3 regions of the Exiguobacterium sp. Leaf187 genome follow, and region 3 is predicted to be linked to each of the others. Evidence: predicted binding sites of a transcription regulator. Region 3 holds the regulator's gene; each other region holds the start of a gene.
What was found. The regulator LexA, encoded in region 3, represses DNA repair genes until DNA is damaged. The targets are predictions, from matches to a motif close to CGAACATATGTTCG.
Positions count from the first base shown of each region.

Region 1: the regulator LexA is predicted to act here: its motif matches at 1,633-1,646, upstream of ASF99_RS16815 (Y-family DNA polymerase).
Region 2: the regulator LexA is predicted to act here: its motif matches at 1,691-1,704, upstream of uvrB (excinuclease ABC subunit UvrB).

Region 1 covers NZ_LMPR01000014.1:80,768-83,948, forward strand. The annotation lists gene ASF99_RS16810 (YolD-like family protein) at 1-304, opposite strand, end outside; gene ASF99_RS16815 (Y-family DNA polymerase) at 288-1,610, opposite strand; gene ASF99_RS16820 (pentapeptide repeat-containing protein) at 1,787-2,425, shown strand; gene ASF99_RS16825 (MBL fold metallo-hydrolase) at 2,494-3,181, opposite strand, start outside.
Region 2 covers NZ_LMPR01000009.1:1,510,481-1,513,661, reverse strand. The annotation lists gene ASF99_RS12095 (S41 family peptidase) at 1-365, shown strand, start outside; gene ASF99_RS12090 (PDZ domain-containing protein) at 388-1,551, shown strand; gene uvrB (excinuclease ABC subunit UvrB) at 1,757-3,181, shown strand, end outside.
Region 3 covers NZ_LMPR01000009.1:113,123-116,303, reverse strand. The annotation lists gene ASF99_RS04515 (DUF896 domain-containing protein) at 1-30, opposite strand, end outside; gene ASF99_RS04510 (YneB family resolvase-like protein) at 144-797, opposite strand; gene yneA (cell division suppressor protein YneA) at 843-1,130, opposite strand; gene lexA (transcriptional repressor LexA) at 1,342-1,956, shown strand; gene ASF99_RS04495 (metal-binding protein) at 1,988-2,458, shown strand; gene ASF99_RS04490 (MIP/aquaporin family protein) at 2,645-3,181, shown strand, end outside.

The DNA.
Region 1 (3,181 bases), on a different contig from region 3:
GTGTGAAGGGAATTTCAATGACTTCACGTCCGCGCAGAAAGAGAACGGAACGTTCGGGTTCTAATCGTTCGACGAAACCGACGACCGTCACGTAGCTACTTTCCTTATAATACGTGATTTCAAGTTCGTTTCCTTCTATTAAAGCTTCTTGAAGCAGAAAGTGCCATGATTCTTGCAACTGTTCATCAATTTCAGGCAAGTCGAGCTGATGCATCTGGACATAGTATTCCCGCAGCAATTGCAAATGTTCCGGCATGAGAAAAGGAATCCATTTTAAATTTCCCCGATCACGATACGCTGTCATGAAGATCACCTCCCGGATGACCGCCGACAAAACGAAGGCGACGTTTGGCGACACTCGTATCAAGAAACGAGACAGCGAGGCGAATCGTTCCTTTTCCGTAGCGGAGGTTAACGACATCCATTGCTTTTAATAACCGTCGCCGTTTCCAGAGCCGCGCATTATCCTCGAACAAAGACAACTGTAAGGTGCCTTGATCGGCAGTCAAATGCCCCACTGCAACGGATAAAAATCGAACAGGTTCCCCATCGAGCCAATTCGGTTCGAACAATTGTAAGACGTGACGCAGAATGATGCGTTCATCGGATGTCGGGTAAGGCAACCGCACTTGACGGGAGAAGCCACTTCGGACGACGTTTCGAGAATAACGGACACCGATGTGAACGGTCCAGCCGACTTGATTCGAAAAGCGGCAACGTGCGGCGACATCCTGCACCAGTTCATTGAGCACATTCCGGATGCGTTCGAACTGATAATAGTCCTGCATTAAGGTCACACCGTGTCCAATCGTCCGTTGAGGAGCTTTCTCGAACAGATGACGCGGGGGGAGCAGTGTCGGTGACGCGTCGAGTCCCCAAGCGTGATGCCACAGTTCGGCACCGATGACACCGAAGCGTTCGTGTAACTCTTCGACAGGGCGCATGGCAAGGTCACCGATTGTTTCAATCCCCATCATCTGCAGATGTTGTTCCATGCGGTGTCCGACTCCCCACATCTTCCGAATCGGAAAGTCATGAAGACGTCGTGCGACATCAGCATATCCACATCGCGCGATGCCTTCTTTTTTCCCGATTAAATCAAGCGTCAGTTTCGCGATGACGTTATTTGGACCAATCCCGATCCGGACGTGGATGCCGGTCTGTTTCAGGATTGCTTCTTTAATTTTGAGGGCAGCTTGCAGGTCGGAACCAAATAGGCGATCGGTTCCGGTCATGTCAATGAAACTTTCATCAATCGAATAGACGCGGATGGCTTCAGGTGGGGCGAATTGGTGCAGGACATCCAGGACACGAATCGACGTCTTCATATAAGCGAGCATACGTGGTTCGACGAGTTGAATCGTACGACGAACAGCGTATGGCAATTGCTCGATTTCGTACAGTCGACCGGCTGTCTTGATTCCTAGTGCTTTTAAGGCAGGGGTGGCAGCGAGAATGACGGATCCGCTTCGTTTTAAATCGGAGACGACCGCCAGGCGTGTCGTCAAGGGAGGAAGATTGCGATACTGGCATTCACAGCTGGCGTAGAAGGACACACTGTCGACGCAAAAAATACGTTTATCTTGTGGTAAAACGACGGAAGGAAACATCTGAATCACTCCTTTACATAAAAGAACGTATGTTCTTATTTTGATTTTCCTTGACTATAGCATGGTCTCAAAGTGTCTCAAAATAAAAACTGTTGAAAAAAGGGGAATTCGAACGATTTCTCCTCATATAAAAGGAGTTTGGTACACTAAGGGAGAGAAAAAAGGGGGAACCTTCATTGAAAGAGACCGTTATCCGATTACCAGAATTACCGAAGACGCTTCAGCCAGAGACGTTCGATCAAGTCGAAATCGATGACCCGTATCTAAAAGGAGCGCGTTATGAGAAAGAGTCGATGCCGAGTGAACTGACAGAACGCATCGATGCCTATCAAGTGTGTTTTCAAAATGTCTCGTTCGCGAATCTGACCTTTGACCGTGGTTCGTTCGAAGATATTCGTTTTGAGCAATGCGACTTAACGGGATGTCACTTCCAAGAAACTCGTTTTCACCGTGTGTCCTTCGTCGGATGCCGGATGACGGGCATCCAGTTTGAAGATTGTACGCTTGACCATTTAACGATTCAGGAAGGGCTTGCGGATTACGCACAGTTCATTCGCAGTACGGTCCGTCATCAACACTGGAGCGAAACGACGATGAAAGAAGCACAGTTCTTCGAAGTGAAGCCGACCCATTGGAAACTCGAAGCGGTCCGGCTTACAGATAGCCAATGGATTGAAACACCGTTAAAAGGTCTCGACCTCCGGCAGACGGAACTCTCTGGTATTACGATCGATCCGCGATTTTTACCAGGCGCTGTCATTACGGAAGAGCAAGCAGTCGCCTTTGCTCGCTTGTTAGGTCTTGTCATCCCATAACAAAAAGAAGTCCTGCTTTCGATTGTTACTCGAAAAGCAGGACTTCTTTTTAATGAAGGTTACTGTTCTTAAAATGACATCGTTTCGCCATCCTCTGGAATCAGGAAATGGGCAGAAAGGTGGAAGGCGGCTAAAAAGTCAGCAATCATATCACGTCGCAAGAGACAGTGGTTGACGGACTCGAGGTGCGAGACGATGATCGTCGCTTCCGCCGCCGCTTCGTGTACGGCAAGGAGATCACGCTGTGACATCGTGATCGGCTCTCCGGTCAAGAACTGGGCGGCGCCACTGTTGACGACGATGATATCGGGCGTATGTTGTTCGATTGCATGCGCGACCTCGTCACACCAGATCGTATCACCTGCGATATAAAGTGTCGGTTCGTCCGGATGGGTGAGGACGAGCCCAGACACACGTCCCATCCGTTCGCCGATTTCACCGACACCATGCTGTCCACCTGTTCGATGGACCTGGATATCACCGATCGTTACACCGGAATCGAAGGAAGAGACGTTCGTGAAGCCGGCTTCTCGGATTTGCTGCGCGTCTTCTTCTTGCTGCGCATAGAGTGGCAAATGCTTGGGTAGAAGTTGTTTTGCAGCATCGTCGAAATGATCGGCATGCAGATGCGTGACGAAGATCGCGTCAGGATCGAGCAGTGTCTTGACATCGACCGGTAAGTCGACGAGTGGATTGGCGACGGCATTCGGTGTTTGACCGAAGGGAGGCAAGCTGCCTTTTTCGCCGAGGAACGGA
Region 2 (3,181 bases), 1.4 Mb from region 3:
ACGGCAACTGGATTCATAAAAAAGGCGTTAAGCCGACGATTGAAGTCAAGCAACCGGCGTACTTCAACGTCACGAAGATCCTGACTGATCAAAAGTCACTCACAGTCGGCGATTATGGAAAATCAGTCGAAAATGCTCACCTCGTTCTCGAAGCAATCGGTTTCGAGCCAAAAGGACAAAATGGGTATTTCGGTGACACGATGAAGCAAGCCGTCGAAGCCTTGCAAAAGGATGCGAAGCTTGATGTCACTGGAAAAATCGATCAGCAGACAGCGGGTGAGATGGAGACGCGTCTCCTGAAGAAACTCGAGGACGATAAGAATGACGTCCAGCGGAAAAAAGCACTCGAGGTCGCTGCTCAATAATAAGGAATGGAAAGAGGTCTGAATGCGCGTGGAATTACTCGATGAAATTGGTTGGACCGCGATTAGTCTCATCGCCAGTCCGACCTTGTGGTTAGCACTCCTTGTCAGTTGGGTCATCGGCATCCGGCGTGTTAAACGGGAACGTGGACTATTTCGCTCCCGGACACACGGTAAACGAAGCGATGTCCTCGAAACACTTTTACCTGGGTTACTAATTGGTCTCGTCTTATCCGTCGTCAGCGGCTGGTTCGGATTGACACTGACGCCGCAATACGCTCTGTTGTTACTCGGACTCTCGAGCGTTTTACTGTTGATTGGCGTCGTGCGTTTGAACTTGCCTCTCTGGCCGATCGTCTTGCTTGGACTTGCCGGCTGGTTCCTAATGGATGCACGTCTTGATCCGGTTCGTCAGGTCGAGCCGAAAATGATTTTATTGCTTGCGACCTTAACGCTCGTCGCGGAATGTCTACTCGTCTGGTGGCGCGGGCAACGACGCCTGTCACCGTCACTCGTCGTCTCGAAGCGTGGTCGCTTCATCGGTGGGCTGTCAGCGAATAAACTTTGGCTATTGCCCTTGCTCGTCTTTGTTCCGGGCGACGTGCTTGAAGCTTGGTGGCCACGTTACAGCTTCCCAGAGCTCGTTCCGATCGTGCTTTGGTTACCGATCGGCTTCAGCTTTCTCTTTACGGGTAAGTTGCCGAAAGAATTGATGCGTCCGCTCGTTCAAGGACGTTTGATCACGAGTCTCGTCGCGATTCTATTGACGGTTCTTGCATACGTCACCGGAAAAGCTGAATGGCTGTACGGGATCGTTTTGTTGCTCGTTCTGCATATCCTATTGCATCAGCGGGTCAAACGCTTGAACCGAGCACAGACACCATTGTTCCTCAATGGAACGCGTGGTGCCGTCATTCTTGGAACGCTACCTGATAAACCAGCTGCCGAGATGGGCTTGATTCCGGGCGAAGCGATTTATAAGGTCAATGGTGAGAAGGTCGATTCGGAAGCATCGTTCTACGAAGCCATCCAAAAACACAAACCGTATCTACGTCTTGAAGTCATGAACCATAACGGCGACATCCGGTTTGCGCAACGTGCCTTCTACGAACAAGATCATCATGAACTTGGTATTCTGTTCGTCAACGAGCCGGTCCATGGTCGCACTAAAGTGCGATCCTTGCATTAACGAGTACATCCCTGTCACGGAACAGCCGTGACAGGGATTTTTTTGTCGGCAGAAAAATCGAGGGTCAACACTCGAAGCAAAAAGAAACTTTTGCATTTTCGAAAAAAAGGGTAACTTCCTAAAAGGAGCACTTCATAATCGAATGTTTGTTCGTAAAGTGGTACAATAAAAATAGATTTTTTACGTGATGAGGGGGAAGCAAACGATGGATTTTGAACTCGTTTCACCATTTGAGCCAGGCGGTGATCAGCCGACGGCAATCGAAAAATTGGTGACTGGGCTAAAACAAGGCGAACGACATCAGACGTTGCTTGGGGCGACCGGTACCGGGAAGACGTTCACGGTCTCGAACGTCATCAAGGAAATCAAGAAACCGACACTCGTCCTTGCCCACAACAAAACACTAGCGGGACAACTCTACTCGGAGTTCAAGGAATTCTTCCCGAACAATGCGGTCGAATACTTCGTTAGTTTTTATGATTATTATCAACCGGAAGCGTATGTACCGTCGACGGATACGTTCATTGAGAAGGACTCTTCGATCAACGATGAGATTGATAAACTACGTCACTCGGCGACGTCCGCCCTGTTCGAACGGGAGGACGTCTTGATCGTTGCTTCTGTCTCGTGTATCTATGGTCTCGGTAACCCGGAAGAGTACAACAACCACGTCTTGTCACTGCGTGTCGGCAATGAGATGGGGCGAAACGAGATGCTCCGTCGTCTAATCGACATCCAGTATGAGCGTAACGACATCGACTTCCAGCGCGGACGGTTCCGCGTCCGCGGAGACGTCGTCGAAATCTTCCCGGCGTCACGCGATGAACAGTGTGTCCGGGTCGAGTTCTTCGGTGACGAGATCGAACGGATTCGTGATATGGATCCGCTGACAGGTGAGATCGTCGCGGACCGTGAGCACATCTCGATCTTCCCGGCGTCCCACTTCGTGACGGGGGATACCCGTCTGCAGAAGGCGATCGCGAACATCGAGAAGGAACTAGAGGTCCAGCTTGCGAAGTTGCGCGAAGACAATCAGTTGCTCGAAGCGCAACGGCTCGAACAACGGACGAACTACGACCTTGAGATGATGCGTGAGATGGGCTATTGCTCCGGAATCGAGAACTACTCGCGTCACTTGAACTTGATGCCGGAAGGGGCAACACCGTATACGTTGCTCGATTACTTCCCGAAAGACTTCTTACTCGTTGCCGATGAGTCACACGTCACGCTGCCGCAAATTCGCGGGATGTATAACGGGGACCAGGCGCGGAAACAAGTCCTCGTCGATCACGGCTTCCGTCTTCCGTCGGCAAAAGACAACCGTCCGTTACGATTCGAGGAGTTCGAGGAAAAAGTCAGTCAGGCGATCTATATCTCGGCGACACCAGGACCATATGAACTCGAACATTCGAAAGAGATGGTCGAGCAAATCATCCGTCCGACCGGTCTCGTTGATCCAACGATCGAGATTCATCCGATCACAGGACAAATCGATTACTTGATGGATAACATCCGTGACCGGGTCGCGAAGAACGAACGTGTTCTCGTGACGACACTGACGAAGAAGATGGCAGAAGATTTGACCGATTACTTGAAAGAGAATGGCGTCAAGGTCAACTACATGCACTCG
Region 3 (3,181 bases):
GATTCGATCTAATTGTTCTTGTGATAACATGGAATCCCTCTTTCTGTACGACTCAAACTTGAGTAGTTCAATTGTATTCTTACTGTAAAAGAGCTTACTAAAAAAAGCAAGTTAACCGCGTCAGTCGACGGGTTACTTGCTTCTCATTCCGGGCTAGGCGTCAATTCGCGGTATTCAAGGTATCGACGATTGACCGTTGCCTTTGAAATATCATGTCCCATCCCGCGAAGCGTAATGGCGATATCTGAAAACGTCAGTCCGAGTTCACGGAGACGTACGATTTCTTCGATCGGTACGTCCTTTCGGCTACGCCCGGCGTTCTCTCCTTGGCGATTCAGATTTCGTTCCGGGCGAAAGCCTTGTTCGACCGCTCGCCGCATGCCGCGCGCGATTTTTGCATTATGCAGTTTACGTTGATATTCTTCCACGAGTGAGACGATCTCAAGGACCATCGCTTCTGCATCAGCAAGTTGGTATTCTCCATCGGAATCAAGTGTCATCAACCGAACACCGTGCTTCTTAAACGTGTGCAAAATAGCGATTTTCGCATTCCCTCGACCAATCCGTGTGTCATCCGTTACGAGGACCGCATCTACCGCATCACGTGTCACATGATCAAGAACCGTCAGCATCCCTTCCCGATCGACGTCATATCCACTCTCTTTTTCAGAGACGACATCCACGACATCAAAACCCTTTTGAGACGCGACCTTCGAAAGTTCCATCCGTTGGCGTTCAATCGAACTATCTTGTGCTTCTTTTTCGGTCGACACCCGACAATAAATCACGACCTTCATCGTACCTCACATCCCTGTTCGTTCTTTCACAACTTTTCCATTTTGTCATTGTTGTGCGATTGGTACAACGATTTTGCTTTTTGAGATGACGTGTTTTGTCTCGACATCATTATTTTTAATCAACCAGTTGACGTATTCTTCATCTGACATCGAACCGTCATTGTAGACTTCAGCGATTTGTTCAACTGTAGCGTTCTCATCGACCGTAACGGAAGCAGTCATTAGTTGCGCCACTTTTTCATCCGGGCGCGGTGTGAGTAAAAAGATCACGAAGGCAATACTTAATGCATAGAAGAGAATTGAAAAAGCATGAGTACGAATCGTATGAATCATCATGAATCCCTCCAAATATGAAATGAATGAGTTAGAATAAACGTTCGCGGAACAATTGTTCGCATAACTCATAATAAACACAGAACCCGTGTTCGGTCAACACAAAATGTCGAACAATTGTTTGTACGCTCATTTGTTCTATGTTATAGTGAATCTAGAAACATATATTCTTACATTTCAAACTTCAATCCAGAAAGAGGTGGCAATTCGTATGCGGAAAATGTCTAAGCGCCAACAAGAGATTCTCGACTACATCGTCTCTGAAGTGAAACTGAAGGGGTATCCACCATCAGTTCGTGAAATCGGAGAAGCAGTCGGACTCGCGTCTAGCTCGACGGTACACGGTCATTTGGATCGACTCGAGAAACGGGGAATGATTCGCCGTGACCCGACGAAACCACGTGCGATTGAGATATTGCTTGATAAGCCTGAAGAAATCACGGAAGCCATCGTCCATGTTCCCGTCATCGGGAAAGTCACAGCAGGTCTTCCGATTACAGCGATTGAAAACATCGAAGAACAGTTCCCACTCCCTGCACATTATGTAGGGAACGAGACGGTCTTCATGTTGACGATCGATGGTGAATCGATGATTAACGCAGGTATTCTTGACGGCGATCGTGTCATCGTGCGCCAACAAAACACAGCAGAAAACGGAGAAATCGTCGTAGCTATGACCGAAGATAGCGAAGCGACGGTGAAACGGTTCTTCTTAGAAGATCAACAGGTACGTCTACAACCAGAAAATGACTCGATGGATCCGATGTATTTCGATAATGTCTCCATTCTTGGTAAGGTAATCGGCGTGTATCGGACGATTCATTGACGGAGGGACCAGTTACGACTGGTCTTTTTTCATGCCATCAGGAAATGTACATGATACCGTCAATACCGTCGCACTGACGGGTTACGTTGCGTATTCGGTCGCAACGCAACAAACCGATTGGTTACCGACTGCCATCGGTATCGCTGTCGGTACCCTTTGGTTGTCACCCGACCTCGATTTAAAGTCAGAACCGTATTATCGCTTTGGACCATTTCGAGTTCTTTGGATGCCGTATGTCAAGATCATGCCTCACCGATCGATCTGGTCGCATGGACTGATCATCGGAGACATCATTCGGCTTCTTTATAGTGCTGCGATTCTGATTCCGCTACTATTTATAAGTCTATATTTTCAGGTTCTTGATTCTGCTACGATTGATTCGTGGTTCGCTTCCTTGCCTGCATTCGTCGTCGGTATCATGGTGGCAAGTACGATTCATATCCTACTAGATTATTCCAGCAGTTGGTTTCGACCTAAAAAAAGAAAAAAACGTCGTCGGTAACACCTCTTTTGCTTGCTTGCAAGCAGAATGAGGTGTTTTCTTATCCACTTTTTCGTATCTTTAAACATCAAAATAAAAAATTTCCATTCCTATATTTCAATTATATGTATTGAAAACGTTCTCAATTCGGAGTAATTTAAAGTAGAAAGGCCATTATCTGCTTTAATCCAAAGGGAGGGTTTTTGCATGAATAACTTTGTATTGGAAATGATCGGTACGATGATCCTCATCCTGCTCGGGGATGGAGTCGTCGCCGGTGTCGTCTTGAAAAAGACGAAATCGGAAAACAGCGGATGGATCGTCATCACGTTCGCTTGGGGTCTTGCCGTCATGACAGCAGCATTCGTCGCTGCTGAAAGTGGAGCACACTTGAACCCCGCATTGACGATCGCACTTGCTTTGAACTCTGACCTACCGTGGGCAGACGTTCCGATCTACATTGCCGGACAACTTGTCGGAGCTTTCATCGGCGCCATTCTCGTTTGGCTTCATTACATGAAACATTTTGAAGCGACTGATGATCAAGCTGCAAAACTCGGTGTGTTCGCAACAGGTCCAGCGATTCGTCATACGCCGTCGAACTTGATTTCTGAGATCATCGGGACATTTGTTCTCGTCTTCGGTATCTTGGCACTTGGTTTAACAACGTTCGGAGATGGCTTAAAACCACTCATCGTCGGTTTACTCGTCGTCGTCATCGGTCTCTCGCTCGGTGGTACAACA